DNA from 3 places in the Pseudarthrobacter niigatensis genome. Region 3 is predicted to be linked to each of the others. Evidence: riboswitches for the same ligand, from Rfam matches in the RefSeq annotation. Region 3 holds a riboswitch; each other region holds the start of a gene.

Region 1 (7,029 bases), on a different contig from region 3:
GGCCAGCTGGTCCGTTTCGCCGCCATCGGTGCCGCCTCAACGCTTGCCTACCTGCTGATCTTCCTGTTCTGCCGAGGCTTCATGGATCCGCAGCTGGCAAACTTCCTGGCGCTGCTGGTCACCGCCGTGGCCAACACCGGAGCCAACCGGCGCTTCACGTTCGGCATCCAGGGCGGCAACCCGGTCCGGCACCATTTCGAGGGGCTCATCGTGTTCGGCATCGGCCTGGTGCTCACCTCCGGGGCGCTTGCCCTGGTGCACTGGACGACGACGCCTGACCGGTGGGCGGAAGTCCTCACCGTCCTGGCGGCGAACCTTGCGGCCACGGCTGTGCGGTTCCTGCTGTTCCGGCTCTGGGTGTTCCGGGAACGGACGCCGCGGACGCACACGGGCGGCACCACCATTGCGGCACAACAGCCCGTCGAAAACACCGAAGCCGGCACCCAGGCCCCCTCCACAGAAACGGCAGCATCATGACCTCCACTATTTCTCCCGCCGGCCACTCTGCCGGCACGCCGGCCCCTTCCCCCGTCCCGGACCTCCGGCGGGCATCCGGCGGGACCACGCCCCGCTGGCAGCGCTACGCCTTCGGGAACCAGGCACGCTGGGTGCGGCCTTCCGCAGCCGCGCTACTGCTGGCCACTGCCGTCCTGTACCTGTGGAACCTCGCAGCAACCGGCTACGGAAACTCGTTTTACGCCGCAGCCATCCAGGCCGGCACCAAGGACTGGACCGCCTTCCTCTTCGGCTCGCTCGACGCCGGCAACGCCATCACCGTTGATAAACCACCTGCGGCGCTATGGATCCCGGCCCTCGTGGGCCGTATCTTCGGATTCTCGTCACTCAGCATGCTGGTGCCTGAAGCGCTCATGGGCGTGGCCGCCGTCGGCTTCCTCTACCTTGCGGTCAAGAGGGTTTCCGGGCCTGCGGCAGGCCTGCTGGCAGGTGGGGCCCTGGCGCTGACGCCCGTGGCTGCGCTCATGTTCAAGTTCAACAACCCGGACGCCATGCTCACCTTGTGCCTGGTGCTGGCGGCTTACTTCACCACCCGGGCCATCGAGCGTGCGGGCTGGAAATGGCTGGTGGCGGCGGGCGCCGTGATTGGCCTGGCGTTCCTCACCAAAATGCTGCAGGGATTCCTGGTGGTACCGGCGCTGGCGCTGGCTTACCTGTGGGCGGCACCGGCCCCGGTGGGACGCCGGGTGGTGCACCTGCTGGGCGCACTCGGCGGCATCGTTGTGGTGGCCGGCAGCTACGTTGCCTTGTTCCAGCTGACGCCCGCCTCTGCCCGGCCGTACATGGCCGGGTCCACTACAAACAGCTTCCTCGAACTGACTTTCGGCTACAACGGGCTGGCCCGCATCACCGGTTCGGGTGAGGGGATGCCCGGCGGCGCCGCAGGAGGCGCAGCCGGCGGCCCAGGGGGCGGCTTCGGCGGAGGGAACGGAGGATTCGGCGGTGCCGCCGGCCTGCTCCGGATGTTCGGGACCAGCTTTGGCGGCGAGGTGTCGTGGCTGTTGCCCGCGGCGCTGGTCCTGCTGGTGGCCGGCCTGTGGTTCACGCGGCGTGAAGTGCGCACTTCACCGAGCCGCGCAGCGCTCATCCTGTGGGGCGGTTGGCTCCTGGTCACCGCCGGAGTCTTCAGCTTCATGAGCGGTATTGTCCACCCCTACTACTCCGTGGCGCTCGCCCCGGCGATCGCCGCCCTGATTGGCATCGGCGCCGTGGAACTTTGGCGCGGCCGTGCCTACTGGGCGGCGCGGATTGTGCTGGCCGTGACGGTCCTGGGCACCTCCATCTGGTCCGCCGTACTCCTGGGCCGGGATGCCGAGTGGCTCCCCTGGCTGCGCATCGCCGCGATCGTCCTTGGCGTCCTGGCAGCTGCCGGGATCCTCCTGCGCCTCGACGCACTGGGGGCGGGCGGACGGTTCCGGCGTGCAGGTACGGCCGCCGTCGTCGTCGTGTCCCTGCTGGCCGGCGGACTCGGCACAACTGCCTGGACCCTGGCCACCGCCGCTTCCGCGCACTCGGGCTCCATTCCGACGTCGGGGCCCGCGGGTTCGTCGGCAGGCGGCTTTGGGAACCGGGCCGCTGGCGCCCGCGGCGACCGCACGGACGCAGGCGCCGGAACTGACGGGGCAGCCTCCGGCAGTAACGGGTTCGACCCGGCGAACGGCTTTGACCCCACGACTGGAAATGGTGGTCCGGGCGGTGGCCCCGGCGGTGAAGGGACCACCGACGCCGCCGTGACCGCGCTGCTCTCCTCCACCACCACCAAATGGTCCGCCATCGTCTCGGGCGCCAGCCAGGCAGCCAGTCTGGAACTGGCCACCAACACCAACGTCATCGCGCTGGGCGGCTGGAACGGCGGGGATCCGTACCCCACGCTCGCCGAGTTTCAGGACATGGTGTCCAAGGGCGAGATCGGGTACTACATCCAGGGTGGCGGCATGGGCGGAGGCGGCATGGGCGGCCGCGGCGGCAACTCCGAGGTGGCCGCCTGGGTGCAGGCGAACTTCCAGGCGCAGACCGTGGGCAACTCCACCGTCTACCGCCTGGCGGAGTAGCACGCCATGGCCAGCCACTACCCGACCCCGCCGTTCTCAAGCACCGCGACCGGCGTTGAGCGTCCCTCCTGGGCACGGGCAGCCGGACCCCGGGCCGTAAGGGCCCGGGCTGCCGACGACGGGGGAACAACGTCCGCCGGGGACAGCGGGACAAAGTCCGTCCGGCCTCCGCGGAATCCCCAGGCCCTCCGGCGGCATCTGGAACTGGCGGCAGTACTGGCCGGAACGGCCGTGTTGTACCTGTGGAACCTCGGCGCATCAGGCTGGGCGAACGCGTTCTATTCCGCCGCGGCCCAGGCGGGATCGCAGGACCGGACTGCCTGGTTCTTCGGTTCCTCGGACGCTGCCAACTCCATCACGGTGGACAAGCCGCCGGCCTCGTTGTGGATCATGGGACTGTCCGTCCGGATCTTCGGATTGAACCCGTGGAGCATCCTGGTCCCGCAAGCGCTGATGGGGGTCGGGGCCGCCTGGCTGCTCCACCTTGCGGTGCGCCGAGCCGCGGTGCAGGCCACGGGTGACCACACCGTCGCCCACCGGGCCGGGTTGCTGGGCGCTGCCGTCCTCGCCCTCACGCCGGTTGCCACGCTGATGTTCAGGTTCAACAACCCTGACGCCCTGCTGGTGCTGCTCATGACTGCCGCCGGGTACGGGATCCTCCGTGCAATCCAGGAGGACCGGCTGCGCTGGCTCCTGCTGGCCGGCGTGTTCCTGGGCTTCGGCTTCCTGGCCAAGCAACTTCAGGTCCTGCTGGTGGTTCCCGGGTTCGCCCTGGCCTACATGGTTGCGGGGCCGGGCAGGCTGGGCCGGCGCCTCCTGCGGCTGGCCGCGGCAGGGGCGGCGATGGTTGTTTCCGCGGGCTGGTGGCTCGCGGCCGTCGAGCTGACGCCTGCCAGCATGCGGCCCTACATTGGCGGGTCGCAGGACAACTCCATCCTGGAACTCACCCTTGGCTACAACGGATTGGGGCGGCTGACGGGCGACGAAACGGGCAGCGTGGGCGGGGGCAACGGCTGGGGCGTCCCCGGCCTGTTCCGGATGTTCAACAGCGAGTTCGGTGGCCAAATAGCGTGGCTGCTGCCCTCCGCCCTGATCCTCGCGGCGGGCCTGCTGTGGGTGGGCCGACGGGCGCCGCGGACGGATCCGGTGCGTGCGTCGGTGGTGGCCTGGGGCTCGTGGGTCCTGGTGACGGGCCTGGTGTTCAGCTACATGGCCGGCATCATCCACCCCTACTACGCGGTGGCGCTGGCGCCCGGCATTGCGGCACTTACCGGCCTGGGCGCTGTTCTCCTGTGGCAGCACAGGCAGCAGCTGGCCGCTGCAATCCCGCTCGCGGCGGCGGTGGCAGCGGCAGCCCTGACGGCGTTCTCCCTGCTGGGCACCACCTCTGCCTACGGTCCGTGGCTGCGCTGGCTGGTGCTGGCGGCAGGGCTGGCCGCTTCCGCCGGAGTGGGCCTCAACCGGTTCCTGGGCCGCCGCTCCCTCCAGCGGACGACGGCGGTGCTGGCCGTTGCTGCGTCGCTCGCCGGGCCGCTTGCCTACTCCGTCTCCACGGCATCGGCGGTGCACAGCGGGGCAATCGTCAGCGCAGGCCCCACGTCAGGGTTCGGTGCGGGCCCGGGCGGTACGGGCCCGGGCGGAGCGCCCGGCGGCACTGGGGGCAACGGGAACGGATTTGGCACCGGTGGCACAGGCAGCACAGCCCAAGGCACGCAGGGACAGGGCACGCAGGGACAGGGCTTCCGGCAGCCAGGTACCCAAGGCGGCACAGGGTTTGCCGGGGGCCGCAGCGGAGGGATGGGCGGCCTCTTGGGTGCCCCGACGCCGTCGGCCGGGCTGCTCACCGCGCTCCGGGCGGGGGCCTCAAGCTACACCTGGGCTGCGGCCGTGGTGGGTTCGAACAACGCCGCCGGTTACCAGCTGGCAACCGAACTTCCAGTCATGGCGGTGGGCGGCTTCAACGGCACCGATCCCTCCCCCACGCTGGCGCAGTTCCAGGAGCTGGTGTCCCAGGGAAAGATCCATTTCTTCATCGCGGGCGGGACCATGCGTTCCACCAGCGGCTCGGATGCAGCAACGCAGATCGCTGAGTGGGTGGCCGCCAATTTCCAGTCGCAGAGCATCGGTGGCACCACGGTGTACGCCCTGGCAGGCCAGTAGCGAGGCAGTCCGGCCCGGACCGGAATTCCCCGGCGGGCTGGACTGCTTCCGTTTAGCGAATCCTCGGCGCGTGCGCCCGCAAACCGACGCGCGGAATCCGTGACTTCCGTTACCTAAATGTGACTTCTGCTTAATCTTCCTGTACCGTCGATTGGGTGCGGTTTCCGTTCGGGCCGCATATCCCGGGTTGACGCCAAGCTCTGCCGCTTCCCCGGATTCCGATTGAGCAACGGCAGAGGCGGGGGACCCACCGTCCCGGGCAATGACTGCCCTTGGGGTTAAGCCAGTACGTGATTTTCTTTCCGTACGGCCGGATGCCCTCATCCGAACCCGACAGCTAACTCCGCAGGTGTGAGAGGCGATCAATCATGTCCAAAAACACGGCAGAATCATGCCTGCAGGCTAAACACAGGGCCAAACCGCAGGCCAAGAAGACCACCCTCGGCCAGCGCGCCGCCGTCCTTGCGGCATCGTGCGCGGTACTGGTGGGGGTAGGCGCGGCCGGACAGGCCACCAGCAGCATGACCCCGGCGTCGTCCACCCAGTCAAACACGGCAGCAGCCGACGCCCAAATGAGCATCGAGAAGAGCGAAATCCGCTCCAACCCAGTGGAGAGCCCCGCTCCCGCAGCCATCAGCGTTGCACCGCAGGCGGCTGAACCGGCTCCGGCAGCAGCGCCCGCGGCTCCCGCACCGGCGGCACCTGCCCCGGCACCCGCACCGGCCCCTGCCCCCGAGCCTGCACCCGCCGTCGCAGTCAACGATCCCGCCGGCGCCCAGGCATACGCCGCCGGCCAGCTGGCCACATTCGGCTGGGGACCGGACCAGATGCAGTGCCTGCAGACCCTGTGGACCAAGGAATCCGACTGGACCACCACAGCTACCAATCCCAGCAGCGGGGCGTACGGAATAGTCCAGTCCCTCCCCGCCGAGAAGATGGCCAGCTCAGGTGCGGACTACCTCACCAACTACCGGACCCAGATCAACTGGGGCCTGGATTACATCAAGAAGAGCTACCAGTCCCCCTGCGGCGCACTGAACTTCCACCTGGCGCACAACTGGTACTAGGCACCATTTCCCTGCCGCGGCGCGTCGAAGCGGCACATTCAGCTGAGCCTTTCCAGCACTGACGGCCGCCCGACGACGCGTCCCTGGCCCCGCCGTCGTTCGCCTTGGAGTGGGGCCCGGCAGGGAACTACCGCGCAGTGAGGGCCGCATCCCCGGGGATGCGGCCCTCACTGGTTTAAGGTGCAGGGCTTGGCGCCGCGTCTGCCCCGGCGTTCCGCCACGGTATGCACTGGACAGACCACTTGTTGCCGTCCGGATCGGCGAAGTACACGAAGTGTCCCCAGTCCTGGACGTCCACGTCACTGACGTCCACACCGTTGGTTTTCAGGAAGTCATGCGCCGCGGTGATGTCGCTGACCACCAGTTGCAGGTTTGAGCCGGTGCCGGGAGGTGCGTCCGTCAGCCCCTCGCCAATGCAGATGGAGCAGGCCGAACCTGGCGGCGTCAGCTGCACGAAACGGAGGTCGTCCGAGGGCCGCTCATCATAGTCGGCGTTGAAGCCCACCTTGTTGACGTAGAAGTCCTTGGCGCGGTCAACGTCGGAGACAGGGACAAAGACAAGTTCGAGTTTCCAGTCCATCCGCACAGGCTAGCGGCGGGGCACCGGTCCGAAAAGGCCCAGCGCAAAATGAGAGCCGTCTGCGAAGTCCCTCCCCGACAGGTCCCGTCCGGACGGCGGGAGGCTACCCGGCGATGCCGTAGAGGCGGTCGCCGGCATCGCCCAGCCCGGGAACGATATAGGACTTCTCGTTGAGCTTCTCATCGATGGAGGCCAGGACGATGTGCACGTTTGCGTCGCCCAGTTCCTCCTCCAGCTTGGCCAGGCCCTCCGGAGCCGCCAGCAGGCAGATGCAGGTGACGTCCGAAGCGCCCCGCTTGAACAGGAACTTGATGGCCTCGCGCAGAGTGCCGCCGGTGGCCAGCATGGGGTCCAGGACGAACACCTGGCGGCCGGTCAGGTCCTCGGGGAGGCGCTCGGCGTAGGTGATGATGTCCAGCGTTTCCTCGTCCCGGGCCATGCCCAGGAAGCCCACCTCGGCGGTGGGGACCAGTTTGGTCATGCCCTCCAGCATGCCCAGGCCCGCCCGGAGGATGGGGACCACCAGCGGTGTGGGCTTGGTGAACGCCGTACCGATGGTGGTGCTGACAGGCGTTTCGATGGTGACGGGCTCGGTGCGGACCTCCCGCGTGGCTTCGTAGGCCAGCAGCGTCACCAGCTCTTCCGTCAGCTGCCG
Region 2 (7,029 bases), on a different contig from region 3:
TCCGGGGCCAGTACAGCAAGGCATGGACCCGCGGGATGGCGGCCAAGCTGGGTCTGGACGGCGTCGATGAAAGCGGCGCCGCCGGGGCCTTGGTGGATGATGTCCTCGACATCCTGAAGGACGGACCCGTGGACTACACCCTGTTCTTCCGCAACCTGGGTAAAGCCGCCCGAGGGGACCGCCGCCCCGTGCGCGGCATGGTCCTTGACCTTGCCGCCCTTGATTCCTGGGTGGTGCGGTGGCAGGATCTCCAGCCGGACGCTCAGCTGATGGACAGCGTGAATCCTGCGTACATTCCCCGGAACCACCTTGTGGAGGAGGCGCTGTCCGCAGCCACCGGAGGGGACCGGGCTCCGCTGCAGCAGCTGCTGGCAGCTGTCAGCCACCCCTTCACTGAACGGCCCGGCCTGGAACGCTATATGCAGGGACCGCCGGAGGACTTCGGCAGCTACATGACGTTCTGCGGGACCTGACCGCGGCGGCGCGGCGGGTGCGTTAACGACAGGAGGGTGGCAGCCGGTTTCCCGGCTGCCACCCTCCTTCACAGTCGGCACCGCCATGCGGGCCCGACCGGCAGGGACTAGGCTACGCGCACTGCGGAGTACCCGCCGAGCCAGCTGATGGAGTGCACCTGCGTGTCGAAGCCGTTGACGCCGCCGCTGACAACCTGGCCGTTGCCTGCGTAAACGCCCACGTGGCCGGAGGTGATGATCAGGTCACCGGGGGCGGGAGAGCCCACCACCGTGCCGTACTGGAAGAACTGGGTGGGGGCCAGGTCGCCTACGGACTTGCCGACGGAGCGCAGTGCCTTCTCAACCATCGCGGTGCAGTCCTGCTGGACACCCAGCTGGCTGTAGGCCGAGGCGAGGATCGCCGCGCCGGTGCCGGTGCCCGTAGTGGAAGCCACAGGCGTTGCCGAGGCGTAGGACATGTTCATGCCGGTGTTGGCCGGTGCGGTGGCGGCTGCCGCCTGCACGGGTGCTGCAGCCGGGGCCGGTGCCGGCGCTGCGGTGTAGCCGGCGCCGGGAATCTGGATCTGGTCGCCCGGGTAAATGACCGAGGACAGGCCCAGGCCGTTGGCGGACAGGACGTCATTGAGGTTGACGCCGTACGCCGCGGCGATGGCGCCGAGGGTGTCGCCGGAAACCACGGTGTGGACGTTCCCTGCTGCTGCGGCAGGGGCTGCAGCAGGTGCTGCGGCGGTGGCCTGCACACTGGTCTGCTCAGTAGTGTCCGGTGCGGTTACGCCAGCGTGGGCCGGAGCGCCCACGCCGAACGCAATGCCGGACGCTGCTGCCACAGCGAGCGCCGGGCGGCCCAGGGAGCGGGCCTGCGACTTGGCTGTTACGGCGAGGCCCTCGAGCACAATGGAGCGGGCCGGAGTCGCGCGGTGGCGGGCTGAAATGGAATTTTTTGACACGGTTGATCGCCTCTCCCATGCCTGCGGGGTGAGCTGTCGGGTTCGGGCTGGAGATACCCGGCCGGGAGCGGCCCCGCGATGGAGGGAGGCGCTGCCGACTTAACCCCTAGGCCACATGTGGCCGTGGAAACTTGGTTCCCCCGTCCCTGCCAACTGGAGCGGTTGGATCCCATGGTCAGCGGCAGGGCTCGGCATACTGACGGGAATGTCCCGTCTGAGAGGGACACCTGACGACCCTAACCCATGGGCACGGCGATTGTCACATTTAGGTAACATACGAGGCTGCCCTCTCGAATTGCGCAAACGTGTGGACGATAAGCCTGCTTCCCGCCTGACCTCGACTGATGGCGGTGGCTGCCGTCCAAGTAACAATGTGGAGACGGCTTCCTGCGTGCCCCTCCAATCCGCCGGTAAGCTTCGGGACTATGCCCCTGTTCGTGACCACCGCCAGGTTCCCCGTACTGGGGGGCCTGGCGGCTGTTGCCCTGGCCGCCACCGTTGTCCTTCCGGCCACTGCCGACGACCCGCCCCCAACCGGCGGGTATCCTTCGTGGGCAGACGTGCAGGCGGCCCAGTCCTCGGAAGCTTCGAAGGCGGGGGAGATCACCATCATCAACGGACTGCTGTCCCGCCTCGAAGCCGAGTCTGAGGCGGCAGGGGAAGCCGCCGTGCGCTCGGCGGCAGGGTACGCTGCCGCCGACGCCGGGCTCCAGGCAGCTTCTTCCCGCCTCGAGACCCTTTCCGCCCGGTCCGCCCACGCCAACCAGGAGTTGGCACGTTACCGGAAAGACCTCGGCGCCCTGGCTGTCGAGTCCTACAAAACCGGCGGAACCAACACGGGGTTCTTCGTGGCGCTGGATGCCCTGGGAACCAACAGCGTCCAGGGGCTCAACCTGGTCAAGCTCGTGGGGGACAAGACTGCGGCCCTGGTCACCAAGGCGGCGGCCGCTGAACAGGCAGCCGCCGCCCTTGCCGACCAGGAGAAGGTTGCCAGGAGCGAGCGGGAGCGGCTTGCCGCGGAGGCGAAGGCAACGCTGGAGTCCGCCCGCGCGGCCCAGGATTCGCTGGCCCGGCAGGTGGCGGAGGAACAGCGGCATGGCGGCGAGCTGACAGCCCAGCTCGCAGCCCTGAAAGGCACGACGGCGGCCCTTGAGGGTGAGTACCGCCAGGGCCAGGCGGCGCAGGCTGCCTACGAGGCGGCCCAGGCGGCCAAGCGCGCCGCCGCGCAGGAGCAGGCCCGGCAGCAGGCGGAGGCCGAGGCCAGGGCCTCCGCCGCGGCGGCGCAGCAGCCGAAGGCACCCGCGCCCGCGGCAAACCCGGCCCCGGCAGGTCCCGTCCAGCCCGGCGGTGTCCAACCCGTTCCGGCCCCTCCTCCCGCTGTCGATCCCGGGCCGGCCGCCCCGGAGGCGCCGGCCCCGCCGGCTCAGCCCGCCGTCGTCGTTCCTTCCGTTCCCGGCGGTGCGGTGAACGATCCGGCCGGAGCGAAAAGCTATGCATCGGGGCGCCTGGCCGCCTACGGGTGGGGCCAGGACCAGTTCCTGTGCCTTGCCCAGCTGTGGACCAAGGAGTCCAGCTGGCTGACCACGGCCACCAACGCCTACTCCGGTGCCTATGGAATAGCCCAGGCGCTGCCGCCGGGCAAGTACGCCAGTGCCGGCAGCGACTGGCTCACCAGCTACCGCACGCAGGTCGACTGGGGCCTTGGCTACATCAAGGACCGGTATGGTTCCCCGTGCGCGGCCTGGAACCACTCCGCCGCCCTGAACTGGTACTGATTGACGCGTTAGGCTGTCCCCATGCCTGATTTCGAACGGTTCCGCGCGCTGCTCGAAGAGGAGCGGGCCCGGCGCGTGGCACTGCTGCCGGCGCTGCGGGCGGATATCGAGTCCGCAAATTCGGCGCGCCAGGACTCCAATGTGGATGACGAGCACGATCCCGAAGGTGCCACCATTGCCTTCGAACTCTCGCAGGCTTCAGCGCTCCTGAAACAAAGCTCGGCCGGCCTTGGGCAGATCGAAGCGGCCCTTGACCGACTGGCCGCGGGAACCTACGGAACCTGCGCGGTGTGCGGGGAGCCCATTGCCGAGGGCCGCCTGGAAGCCCGGCCATGGACGCCGTTCTGCATCCTGCACGCCTCGTCCGGCCGCGGGCGATGACGGAGGCCTCGGAGGTGGTGTCGGCGGCTGCGGAGTTCGTCGACCGGACGCTGCAGAATGAGGGCTCCTGGTACCGGGCCGACGACGTCGGGAGCCGGCTGGGCGGGCAGCTGGCCTCGTATGGATCGTCGGTGGGGGCCGTCCGGGGGACGGTCCGTGACGCGCTGCGGAAATTCAAGGACCTGGACCATGACGGCACGGTCATGCTGGCCTCCGCATTGTGGGGACAGCCGCGGCCCGGTTCGCGGCCGGTGTTCGAGCGCCGCCTGGCCGCCGTGGTGCTGCTGCAGTCGCGGGTGCGGCTGCTCCGGCATTCCGACCTGACCCGGCTGGAAGGGTTCCTCCGTTCCGCCCGGGCAGGGGACCTGGCGGCGCCCCTGCTCTCCGATGTCCTGGTCCCGCTGCTTGCGGGGCTGGGCGGGCGTGAACGGCAGCGGGCCGGCGTTGTCCTGGCGCGGTGGCGGGAAGACCCGGACCCCGGGCTCCGGGCGGCAGCCGCCGCCCTTGAGAAAGACTTGTCCATGTGAAACGTACCGAGGAGATCCATATGTATGAACCGTTTGACCTTGAGCGTTTTGTTGCCGCCCAAAACACCGGCGGAACCTATGAGCAGGCACTGGGCGAGCTGCAGGTGGGCCGGAAGTCGGGCCACTGGATGTGGTTTGTCTTCCCCCAGCTTGCCGGGCTGGGACAGAGCGCCACATCCCGCAGGTACGCCATTTCGTCCCTTGCTGAGGCTCGCGCGTACCTGGACCACGAGCTGCTGGGCCCACGGCTCCTGGAGTGTTCACTGGTCCTGGCAAACCACGCCGACCAGTCCGCCGAAGACATTTTCGGTGGCGTCGATGCCAAAAAGCTCCGCTCCTGCATGACGCTGTTCCTCCGGGCGGCGCCCGGAGAAACAGTGTTCAAGAGCGTCCTGGCCCAGTTCTTCAATGGCGAACCGGACCCGGCTACCGACGAACTCCTGGCCGGCCTGGACGCGGCGGACTGATCACGGAGGAGGCGGTGCGGCAGCCTGGACGCGCCGCACCGCCCAGGCGGCCGGGTCGCTACGGCGTCGGACTGCCGCCGTTGACGTTGAGCGTTTCGCCCACCACATAGCTGGATTCGGGCGAGGCAAGGAACACGTAGGCGGGGGCAAGTTCAGCAGGCTGGCCCGCCCGGCCCAGGGGAGTGGACTGGCCGAATTCCGGGAGTTCCTCCTTGGGCTGGCCGCTGCTGACCTGCAATGGGGTCCAGATCGGGCCCGGCGCCACGGCGTTCACCCGGATGCCCTTGGGGGCCAGCTGCTGGGCCAGGCCCTTGGTGAAGTTGTTGATGCTGGCCTTCGTGGTGGCGTAGTCCACAAGGGTCGGCGAGGGGTTGTAGGCCTGGATGGACGTAGTGTTGATGATCGTTGAGCCCGCCGGCATATGCGGTACCGCGGCCTTGGTCACCCAGAACATGGCATAGACGTTGGTTTTCAGGGTGTGGTCGAATTGCTCATCGCTGATGTCTTCCAGGTCCTCCTGCGCAACCTGCTTTCCGGCGTTGTTGACCAGGATGTCAACCCCGCCCAGCACGGCCACCGCCGTGTCCACCAGTTCCCGGCAGGCGGCCGAGTCCTTGAGGTCCCCCGGTACCTTGACGGCCTTGCGGCCGGCAGCCTCAATGATTCCGGCAATGCGCGCGGCGTCCTCCTCTTCCTGCGGCAGGTAGGAAAGGACGACGTCGGCACCCTCCCTGGCAAAGGCGATTGCCGTTGCTGCCCCGATGCCTGAGTCCGCGCCGGTCACGATGGCCCGGCGGCCGTCGAGGCGGCCGGTGCCCCGGTAGGTTTCTTCGCCGAGGTCGGCCTTGGGCGCCAGTTCCGCATCAAGTCCCGGCTCCGGCTGGTGCTGCTTGGGCGGGGAGATCTTTTCGTAGGCAGTCACGGGATTACGGAAGGTGTACTGGTCGGTCATGGTGGTACTCCTGTTCGTGCGGGACACGGGCTGGTTCGTCGCCCGGGATCATGAAGCAGCAATGCTGCGCAGGGCAGCCGCGAGAAGCTAAGCATGCTTACGGTTCCCAGCCTAGGCAAAAGCTCCCGCCCTGCCAAGCGGCGCCGCGGTCAGCCGCGCTGGACCTCCACCAGCCTGACCTCCGCCAGGCGGCCGCCGTCCACCACGGCCTCCATGTAAGTGCAGGCCGGCTGGCGGCGCCGATCCGTGGGCGAGCCGGGATTCAGCAGCCGGAGCCTCCCGGGCGAGACCGTATCCCACGGAATGTGGCTGTGCCCGAACACCAGGACGTCCGTGTCCGGATACAGTGCCTCGCACCGCAGTTCGCGGCCCTTTGCCTGGCCGGTCTCGTGGACCATCGCAAAACGCACCCCGTCCAGGACTGCGGTGGTGCGCCCGGGCAACCGGCGGCGAAGGTCGGGGCCGTCATTGTTGCCGTAAACACCCAAGAGGCGCCTGCTCCGTTGCTCGAACTCGTCGAGCAACTCCGCCTCCACCCAGTCGCCCGCGTGGAACACCACGTCGGCATTTTCGACGGCGGCCCATACCTGTTCCGGCAGGTCTTTGGCGCGTTTTGGCACATGGGTGTCAGCGAGCAGGACGAGGTTCAGTGGCATACCGGAAATCCTGCCATGCGGCCCTGTTCCGGTGCGCCTGCGGGTCGTACCCTTGGGCCGTGGAGGTGATTGCCATGGAGGCAGCCCAAGGCGACCGGATCGTCGTGCGTGGCAGGAATGTGGGATCCGCGGACCGGCACGGTGTGATCCTCGAGGTGCGTGGCGAGGGCGGGCACCCGCCGTACCTCGTCCGCTTCGACGACGGCCACGAAACAGTCATGTATCCCGGCGGTGATTTCGCCGTCGACCACGGGCAGGGCACCTGACGTCCCGCCGCTTCACCTGTCAAACTGGGGCAATGGATCATTTCCCGCCCTCCAGCCTGTCCGCCACTCCGCCGCCGCGGACCGGCCCCCGTGACCCGGGCGATGCCTGGGTGGAAGGGGACCGCGGCCGGTTCTGGGGCAGGTTCGGAGCGGCCGGGGTCCTGGCCTGGGATCCCGGCAGGGGAGTCCTGCTGCAGCACCGCGCGGTTTGGAGCCACAACGGCGGAACCTGGGGCCTGCCCGGCGGGGCCCTGCACCAGGGCGAAGAGCCGGTTGACGGTGCCCTCCGGGAGGCCTACGAGGAAGCTGCCGTCCCGTCGGAGAGCGTGGAGGTGCTGTTCACTTCCGTGCTGGACCATGGTTACTGGTCCTACACCACGGTGGTGGTGCGGGTGCGGGAATCCTTTGAACCGGTGATCAGCGACCCCGAAAGCATCGCGCTGCTCTGGATCCCGGTGGCGGAGGTGGGGGCACTGGACCTGCACCCCGGTTTCGCCGCGGCGTGGCCGGAGCTGCTGGCGCGGCTGGACGCCGACGAACCCTGGGCAGGCGGACGCTGGTAGGCCGGCGCGGCCCGTGCCTGGA
Region 3 (7,029 bases):
TTCGTTACAGCCAGCCCATGGGGTCGACCACTTCGCCGTTGACCTGCACCTCGAAGTGCAGGTGGCAGCCGGTGGAGGCACCTGTGGTGCCGCTGAGCGCCACGACTTCTCCACGAGAGACCGTCTGGCCCACCTTGACGTTGAAGGAGGACAGGTGGTTGTACGTGGTTTCCAGTCCGTTGCCGTGGTCGATGACCACCCGGTTTCCGCCGCCGAACTGGTGCCAGCCTGCGAAGGTAACGGTGCCGGTCGCAGCGGCAAGGACGGACGTCCCGCATTGAGCCACGAAGTCCTGGCCCCGGTGGAAGTCGCCGGAGCCCCCGGTAATCGGGCTCACCCTGTATCCGAACGGTGACGCGGTCACGAGGGAGGCTAGTGGTGCAGCCAGGGTGCCGGCCGACGCCGCCCGCGTGACGGAGCCGGCGGACTGGGCACTCAGGAGCTGCTTGAGCTTCCCGTCCGGGTCGGCCTGGGTCACCACGGCGGAGCGGCTGAAGTCGATCTGGGCACCAACATCGGCGGAAATCTGCGGCTGCGGGCTGACGGAGGAAGCTGCCAGGGGCGCGTTGCCGGACGCATCAGTGGCCATGACCGGGCTGGTGGCGGGCACTGTGACCGTCAGCACCAGTCCGGTGGCAGCCAGAGCGATTCCGGCCTTCTGGCCAATCCCGCTTGCGGCGGCGAACTCCGTTACCTGCCGCAAGGGCCCCCGACGGCGGCGCGCGTCGCGATGCAGATCGCGGGGGCGCTCCACTGCTGCGTCTTCGACAACCCGGGGTGCCGAAGGGGGGCTGGCTGCGCGGCGGCGCCCCCTGGAGGTCTGCATGGTCAAGAAGGGTTCCTCTCTGGAAAAGCCTGCGGAGTTAGCTGTCGGATTCGGGTCAGAGAGATCAAAGACCCGGCCCGCCGCGGCAAGCTTCTGCACAGGGGTATTCCCGGAAGAATCCTTCACTGGAGAGGCTTGCTGCTGACGGACTTCACCCCAAGGCAGTCCCCCGCTGCCGCTTGTGGTTCCCCCGCCTCTGCCAGTAACGACTCGTGCACCCGATCCGCTGGCAGAGCTCGGCTCCGGATCGGGTAACGCTTAAGTATCAACGATTGGTTCCACTATAGGGCCTTTAGACCCTAGGTAACAATTCCGTTATCTTTGCGTGGAAGTGCCTTGCCGGGGTAAAAGGCTGGGCCTCAGGGCTGGGACACGGCCACGAAAACGTGGGCGGCAACCTCGGGCGGCAGCTCCAGTGCGCCCTCGATGCCCGGGACCCGCACGGAGATGTAGTCACCCACGCGTTCCAGCGCCACGGCGGCACCGGGCCGGATTCCACCTTCGTCCAGTTGCGCCAGCAGTTCCGGCTCCACCTGGATCGGTTCAGCGAGCCGGCTGATGGTGACAACAGAGGCCGATGCGTAGCCCTTCATGGCTTCGACCAGGCTGATGGCTCCGTCGGCGCCGCCGGTGGCAGGCTGTCCACCCAGGGCGGCGAGCCCGGGGATGGGGTTGCCATAGGGCGATTCGGTAGGGTGGTCCAGCATCTCGTAAATGCGCCGCTCAACCCGCTCGCTCATGACATGTTCCCAGCGGCAGGCTTCGTCATGCACGTAGGCCCAGTCCAGGCCGATCACGTCGGCCAGCAGGCGTTCGGCCAGCCGGTGCTTGCGCATGACCTCGGTTGCCCGCTTGCGGCCGGTGTCAGTGAGTTCCAGATGCCGGTCACCGGAGACCACCACGAGCCCGTCGCGCTCCATCCTTCCGATGGTCTGGGACACGGTAGGGCCGGAGTGGCGCAGGCGCTCGGCAATACGGGCCCGGAGGGCAACGATGTTTTCTTCCTCAAGCTCCAGGATGGTCCTGAGGTACATCTCCGTAGTGTCGATCAGATCCGTCATCCAGCTCAGCTCCTCGAGCGCAGTACCTTGCGTTGTCCCACCGTATCGCCTCTTCCCGCGAGGTAGTCCGGGGGCCAGCTTAGCCTATTTTGAGTTTGTCCGAATAGCCGAGCGTCGGGCGGCGTCGCCCGGACGGCGCGTCTCATTGTCTGGACTTTGGGCCCGCCGGCTCCCGCCGCCCCTGCCATTCAGGCAGAATGGTGAAGGCCCGCTGCGCAGCCATCGCCTGCTGCCGGCCGAGCCATGACCCGCCCGTCCGGACCAAACTTTCGTCCCCGCCGAATTGGAGCACCTGTGAGCGACACCAGCATCACGATCCCCGCCGACCTCCTGCCGAAGGATGGGCGGTTCGGCGCCGGCCCGTCAAAGGTCCGCCAGGAACAGATCGATGCGCTGGCAGCAGCGTCCAAGACCATCCTCGGCACTTCGCACCGGCAGGCGCCGGTCAAGAACCTGGTGGGATCCGTCCGCGAAGGGCTGAGCCAGTTCTTCCGCGCCCCGGAGGGCTATGAAGTGGTCCTCGGCGTGGGCGGCTCCACGGCATTCTGGGACGTCGCGAGCTTCGGCCTCGTGGAGAAGAAGGCCCAGCACCTGTCCTTCGGCGAGTTCGGGTCCAAGTTTGCGGCCGCCACCAACAAGGCGCCCTTCCTGGAGGCTTCCTCGATCATCAAGTCCGAGCCAGGCACGCGGCCGGCGGCCCAGGCCGAGGCAGGCGTTGATGTCTATGCCTGGCCCCAGAATGAGACCTCCACCGGTGTTGCTGCCCCTGTCACGCGCGTTTCCGGAGCCGACGAGGGATCGCTGGTCCTGGTGGACGCCACCTCCGCGGCCGGCGGCCTGGAAGTGGACGTTGCCCAAAGCGACGTCTACTACTTCGCCCCGCAGAAGAACTTCGCTTCCGACGGCGGCCTCTGGCTGGGCCTGTTCTCCCCGGCCGCCCTCGAGCGCGCCGCGCGGATCAAGGCAGGCAACCGCTGGATCCCGGACTTCCTGGACCTCCAGACCGCCATCGACAACTCCCGCCTGAACCAGACGTACAACACGCCGTCGCTGTCCACGCTGGTCACGCTGGACGCCCAGGTCCAGTGGCTGAACTCCAACGGCGGCCTGGATTTCGCCGCCGCACGCACCGCAGACTCCGCCGGACGCATCTACAGCTGGGCCGAGGCCTCCGAGTTTGCCACCCCGTTTGTGGCCAAGGCGGAGGCACGCTCCAATGTCATCGCCACCATCGACTTCGACGAATCGGTTGATGCAGCGGCCGTGGCCAAGGTCCTGCGCGCCAACGGCATCGTTGACACCGAACCCTACCGGAAGCTGGGGCGCAACCAGCTGCGGATCGCCACCTTCGTGGCCATCGAGCCCAGCGATGTCTCAGCCCTGCTGTCCAGCATCGACTACGTGGTGGGCGAGCTGCGGAAGTAGGCGCGGAGAACAGTCGGGACAACGTACGACGGCGCCGCCCGGGTTCATCCCGGACGGCGCCGTTTTCGTTGTCCCCTTCCGGGGTGGCCGGACTCCCGGTGGCGAGGTGCGGTCAGGCTTCCGCTTGCGTGCCGGCGTCGTCAGTTGGATCGTCAGCCGCTGTTGCGTGGCCTTCAGTTTCCGCGGCGGCCGTTACCTGGCTGTCCGCTTCGGACTCCTGCTGCTGGTCCTCGGGGCGGACACGTTCGGCCCAGGGCACCCACTCCGGGGCCAGGATCGAATCTTCCGACGGCAGGAGGCCCAGCTCATTGACCGTGACCACTTTTGAGCGGGAGTTGCGCGTCAGCACCGCGTACCACTGCCACCCCGCGTATCCGGGCAGCCGGGACTCAAACAGGTGGGTGACCAGCCGGTCGCCCTCGCTCTTGGCCGCCAGGTGCGGCCCGATGGTGGCCGCAGGCGTGATGCCCTCCACGGCGGTCCGGGCAGTGTCCACGGCGGCGGCCAGGAAAGCGTCCGGCTTGCCCGTGCGCCACACGGGCACGCCTGCCTTGCGCTTGGGCGGCGTCCTGGCAGCCTGCTCCTGCACCGGCGTGCCCGGCTGTTCGGAATCGGGAGTCATCGGCGCTAAACGTCGAGCTCGTCGGCGACCTTGCGGAGGGCGGCAGCAATGGCCTTGCCCTTGTTGCCGTCCGGGTACTTGCCCTTGGACAAGGTCCCGGACAGGTTGTCCAGTACCGTCACCAGGTCCTGGACCAGCGGGGCAAGGTCCTTGGCGCTCGGCCGCTTGGCCTTGGCAATCGAGGGAGTCTTGTCCAGGACGCGCAGGCCCAGCGCCTGGGCGCCCTTGCGACCGTCCGCTACGCCGAACTCCACGCGGGTGCCGGCTTTGAGCTCGCTGACGCCGTCGGGCAGCGACGACTTGGGCAGGAAGACCTCCTGGCCGTCCTCGCCCGCGAGGAACCCAAAGCCCTTGTCCTTGTCATACCACTTGACCTTGCCGGTAGGCACGTAATCAACCTTCTTCGTTCTGCTGTCATGAGACACGGCCGGCCACCACCGCATCCGCATGGTTGTGCGGGTTCAGGGTATGGCGAACCGGGACCGTGTTGGTCTGTATGCTTCAAGGTTATCCTGCCGCATGGCCTATCGACGCTTTGGGCGGCACTGTTCCGCCGCAGGCGCAAGGCCCCGCTTTACCCGCACCGCGCCAGGCGCGGTAGCGTTGCGTCCATGACTCCCTCGCGTTACCGGCGGCCCCTGATGGTCCTCGCCGCAGTTGTTGCCGTGCTGTCCCTGATAGCCGTGGCAGCTGTCATGGCCCTGGCCTTCGCCGGCTCGGTAGCTCCCGCCTGGATCACCTACACCGCGCTGTACGGCCTGCCAGCAGCCTTCATCCTCATGCTCCTGCTGGTCCTGGACGGAGTTGCCGCCCGGCGGCGGGCGGGAAGGCCCCAGCAGCGGTAACGTTGGACTGATGTCCCTCATTCGCGCGCTTGGCAAGGACCTGGAGGCACGCAGCGACGATTCGTTGCGGGCGTTGTTCGCCGCGCGGCCGGACCTCATCACCCCTTCGGTTCCTGACTTCGCCGCGCTGGCTGCCCGCGCAAGTTCCAGGGTCAGCGTCCAGCGCGCCCTGGAGCGGCTCAACAAGCCTCACATGCAGGTACTGGAGACCCTGCACCTGTGCACCAACACCGATACCGGGCACAGCGCCTCAGCGGAGGCCGTGCACAAACTGATCCACGGTTCCACACTGGCCACTGTCGACGGTATTTTGGCCGGCCTGCAGGAGCTCGGCCTGGTGCACCCCGCCGCTCCCCCGCACGGCACGCCGCCCCCTGCGGCCAGCCAGCCGTACTACCTCCCCGTGGGCTCGCTCAAGGATGTGGTGGGAATTTATCCCGCCGGCCTGGGGCGCAGCTATACCGAACTGGTCCGTCTGCAACCGGCCTTCGCCCAGCGGGCGGTGCAACTGGTCTCAGAACTGCACCGCAGCGGCTTCGCGATCCACGATGCCACCACGCCCATGGAAGCAGCCCTGGCCCTTCAGCACTGGACGTCCTCACCGGAGGCCCTGCAGGACATCCTCGCCGGCGCCCCGGAACGGACGACGGCGCTGCTCGCCAGGTTCCGGAACTGGGCCATGGGTGCCGTCCCCCAGGCACAGCGGAAAGCGTCGGTCACGACGGAGGCGGCCGACGTCGGGCCTGTTGACTGGCTCCTTGCCCGCGGGCTGCTGGTTCCGCTGGACGCCGCCCATGTGGAACTGCCCCACAGCGTAGGACTGGCTTTGCGCGGCGGGGCAATCATCAATGACTTCACTCTGTCGCCGCCGGTCCCGGAGCTTGGCCGGACCACGGCGGCGCTGCGCAGGAACGCGGCCCTGAGCGCCATCTCCGAAACCCTGCGGCTGGTCTCCGAGCTGCTGCATGCCGTCCGGGAACAGCCGCTTGCCACACTGCGCAGTGGCGGCGTGGGCGTCCGCGAAGTGCGCCGCGTGGCCGAACACCTGCGGACAGACCAAAGCGCCGCAGGCCTGCTCCTGGAGCTGTGCGGGCTGGCCGGCCTGATCCGCCTCGACGTCGACTCCTCATCGTGGGTGCAGCCGCCGGAACTGGAATGGCTGGTCCTTCCCCGGCAGGAACAATGGCTGTGGCTGGTGAACGCCTGGCTGGCCAGCGAACGCGTGCCGTCCATGGTGGGCCAGCCCGTGAACTCAGCCCCTGGCGCAGCGGCCGGCCGGTCCGCGGCCGGAACCACCATCGCCGCACTGGCCGCCGGAGCGCAGCGGCCTGACGCTCCGGTGGTCCGCAAGCGGATCCTGGAGATCCTGCATGAGCTCACCCAGGAGGTGTCCGCGTCCGACGGTACCGCCCCGGTGCTGGACGCCGCCGCTGTCCTGCAGCGCGCGGAGTGGTCGCAGCCGCGGATGGCCAGGCGTTTCAGCTCGCTGATCCGCGGCGTGCTGGCCGAAGCGGAGCTGCTGGGCCTGGTGGGTTCCGGGGCGCTGAGCCAGTTGGGGAGCGCTTTCGCCGAAGACAACCCGGATGCCGCCCTCGCCATCCTTGGTGAACACCTGCCGGCGGCCCTCAACCATGTGCTCCTGCAGGCTGACCTCACGGCGGTCGCGCCCGGCTACCTCACTCCCGCGCTGACCGAAAAACTCCTGGCCATGGCCGACGCCGAAGGGCAGGGCCCGGCCACGATCTACCGGTTTTCCGCGGCCTCCGTCAAACGGGCACTGGACCACGGATACGACGCCGCAGGCCTGCTGCGCTTCCTGCGCGAGCACTCCGCGACAGCGGTACCCCAGCCCCTGGAGTACCTCGTGGAGGATACGGCCTCCCGGCACGGCAGGCTCCGCGTGGGCCAGGCTGCCAGCTTCATCCAAAGCGATGACGAAGCAGCCCTGCGCGAGCTGCTGGCCGGACCCAAGGCCGCCCAGCTGGGCCTGGCCAGGCTGTCGCCGACCGTCCTGACGTCGTCGTCGCCGCCGCGCGAACTCGCCGCCGCCCTCCGGAGCCTGGGCCTGTCCCCGTCCGTTGACGGCGCCGAAGCCGCCCACCCGCGCCGTGCCGCCCCGGGGCAGGAAAGCGCGCGCCCGGTCTATACCGCACCCCGGATGGCGCCCCCGGCGGAGGACGTAGAAGCCCAACTGGCGGTCCTGCGGAAGGCGGGCCCCGGCGTCGGACATCTTTCCGGCACCGCTGCCGG

Evidence for each region. A riboswitch is a leader RNA that binds a small molecule or an ion and turns the genes downstream of it on or off. The one in region 3 is predicted to bind cyclic di-AMP.
Region 1: linked by a shared signal. The riboswitch ahead of J2T23_RS16595 (aggregation-promoting factor C-terminal-like domain-containing protein) and the one ahead of J2T23_RS13825 (M23 family metallopeptidase) in region 3 are both predicted to bind cyclic di-AMP.
Region 2: linked by a shared signal. The riboswitch ahead of J2T23_RS00710 (LysM peptidoglycan-binding domain-containing protein) and the one ahead of J2T23_RS13825 (M23 family metallopeptidase) in region 3 are both predicted to bind cyclic di-AMP.

The regions. Positions count from the first base shown of each region.
Region 1 covers NZ_JAUSTB010000013.1:34,631-41,659, reverse strand. Annotated here, with positions in the region: gene J2T23_RS16610 (bifunctional glycosyltransferase family 2/GtrA family protein) at 1-477, shown strand, start outside; gene J2T23_RS16605 (glycosyltransferase family 39 protein) at 474-2,567, shown strand; gene J2T23_RS16600 (ArnT family glycosyltransferase) at 2,574-4,727, shown strand; cyclic di-AMP (ydaO/yuaA leader) riboswitch at 4,927-5,090, shown strand; gene J2T23_RS16595 (aggregation-promoting factor C-terminal-like domain-containing protein) at 5,096-5,794, shown strand; gene J2T23_RS16590 (VOC family protein) at 5,970-6,374, opposite strand; gene upp (uracil phosphoribosyltransferase) at 6,478-7,029, opposite strand, start outside.
Region 2 covers NZ_JAUSTB010000001.1:142,381-149,409, forward strand. Annotated here, with positions in the region: gene J2T23_RS00705 (protein adenylyltransferase SelO) at 1-473, shown strand, start outside; gene J2T23_RS00710 (LysM peptidoglycan-binding domain-containing protein) at 581-1,420, opposite strand; cyclic di-AMP (ydaO/yuaA leader) riboswitch at 1,424-1,594, opposite strand; gene J2T23_RS00715 (aggregation-promoting factor C-terminal-like domain-containing protein) at 1,846-3,195, shown strand; gene J2T23_RS00720 (TraR/DksA family transcriptional regulator) at 3,217-3,576, shown strand; gene J2T23_RS00725 (DNA alkylation repair protein) at 3,573-4,103, shown strand; gene J2T23_RS00730 (DUF1810 domain-containing protein) at 4,124-4,570, shown strand; gene J2T23_RS00735 (glucose 1-dehydrogenase) at 4,629-5,522, opposite strand; gene J2T23_RS00740 (metallophosphoesterase family protein) at 5,672-6,178, opposite strand; gene J2T23_RS00745 (DUF1918 domain-containing protein) at 6,253-6,444, shown strand; gene J2T23_RS00750 (NUDIX domain-containing protein) at 6,477-7,007, shown strand.
Region 3 covers NZ_JAUSTB010000009.1:55,889-62,917, reverse strand. Annotated here, with positions in the region: gene J2T23_RS13825 (M23 family metallopeptidase) at 5-826, opposite strand; cyclic di-AMP (ydaO/yuaA leader) riboswitch at 837-1,047, opposite strand; gene J2T23_RS13820 (iron-dependent transcriptional repressor DtxR) at 1,186-1,887, opposite strand; gene serC (phosphoserine transaminase) at 2,182-3,312, shown strand; gene J2T23_RS13810 (DUF3027 domain-containing protein) at 3,425-3,934, opposite strand; gene J2T23_RS13805 (cold-shock protein) at 3,940-4,323, opposite strand; gene J2T23_RS13800 (hypothetical protein) at 4,546-4,779, shown strand; gene J2T23_RS13795 (helicase-associated domain-containing protein) at 4,790-7,029, shown strand, end outside.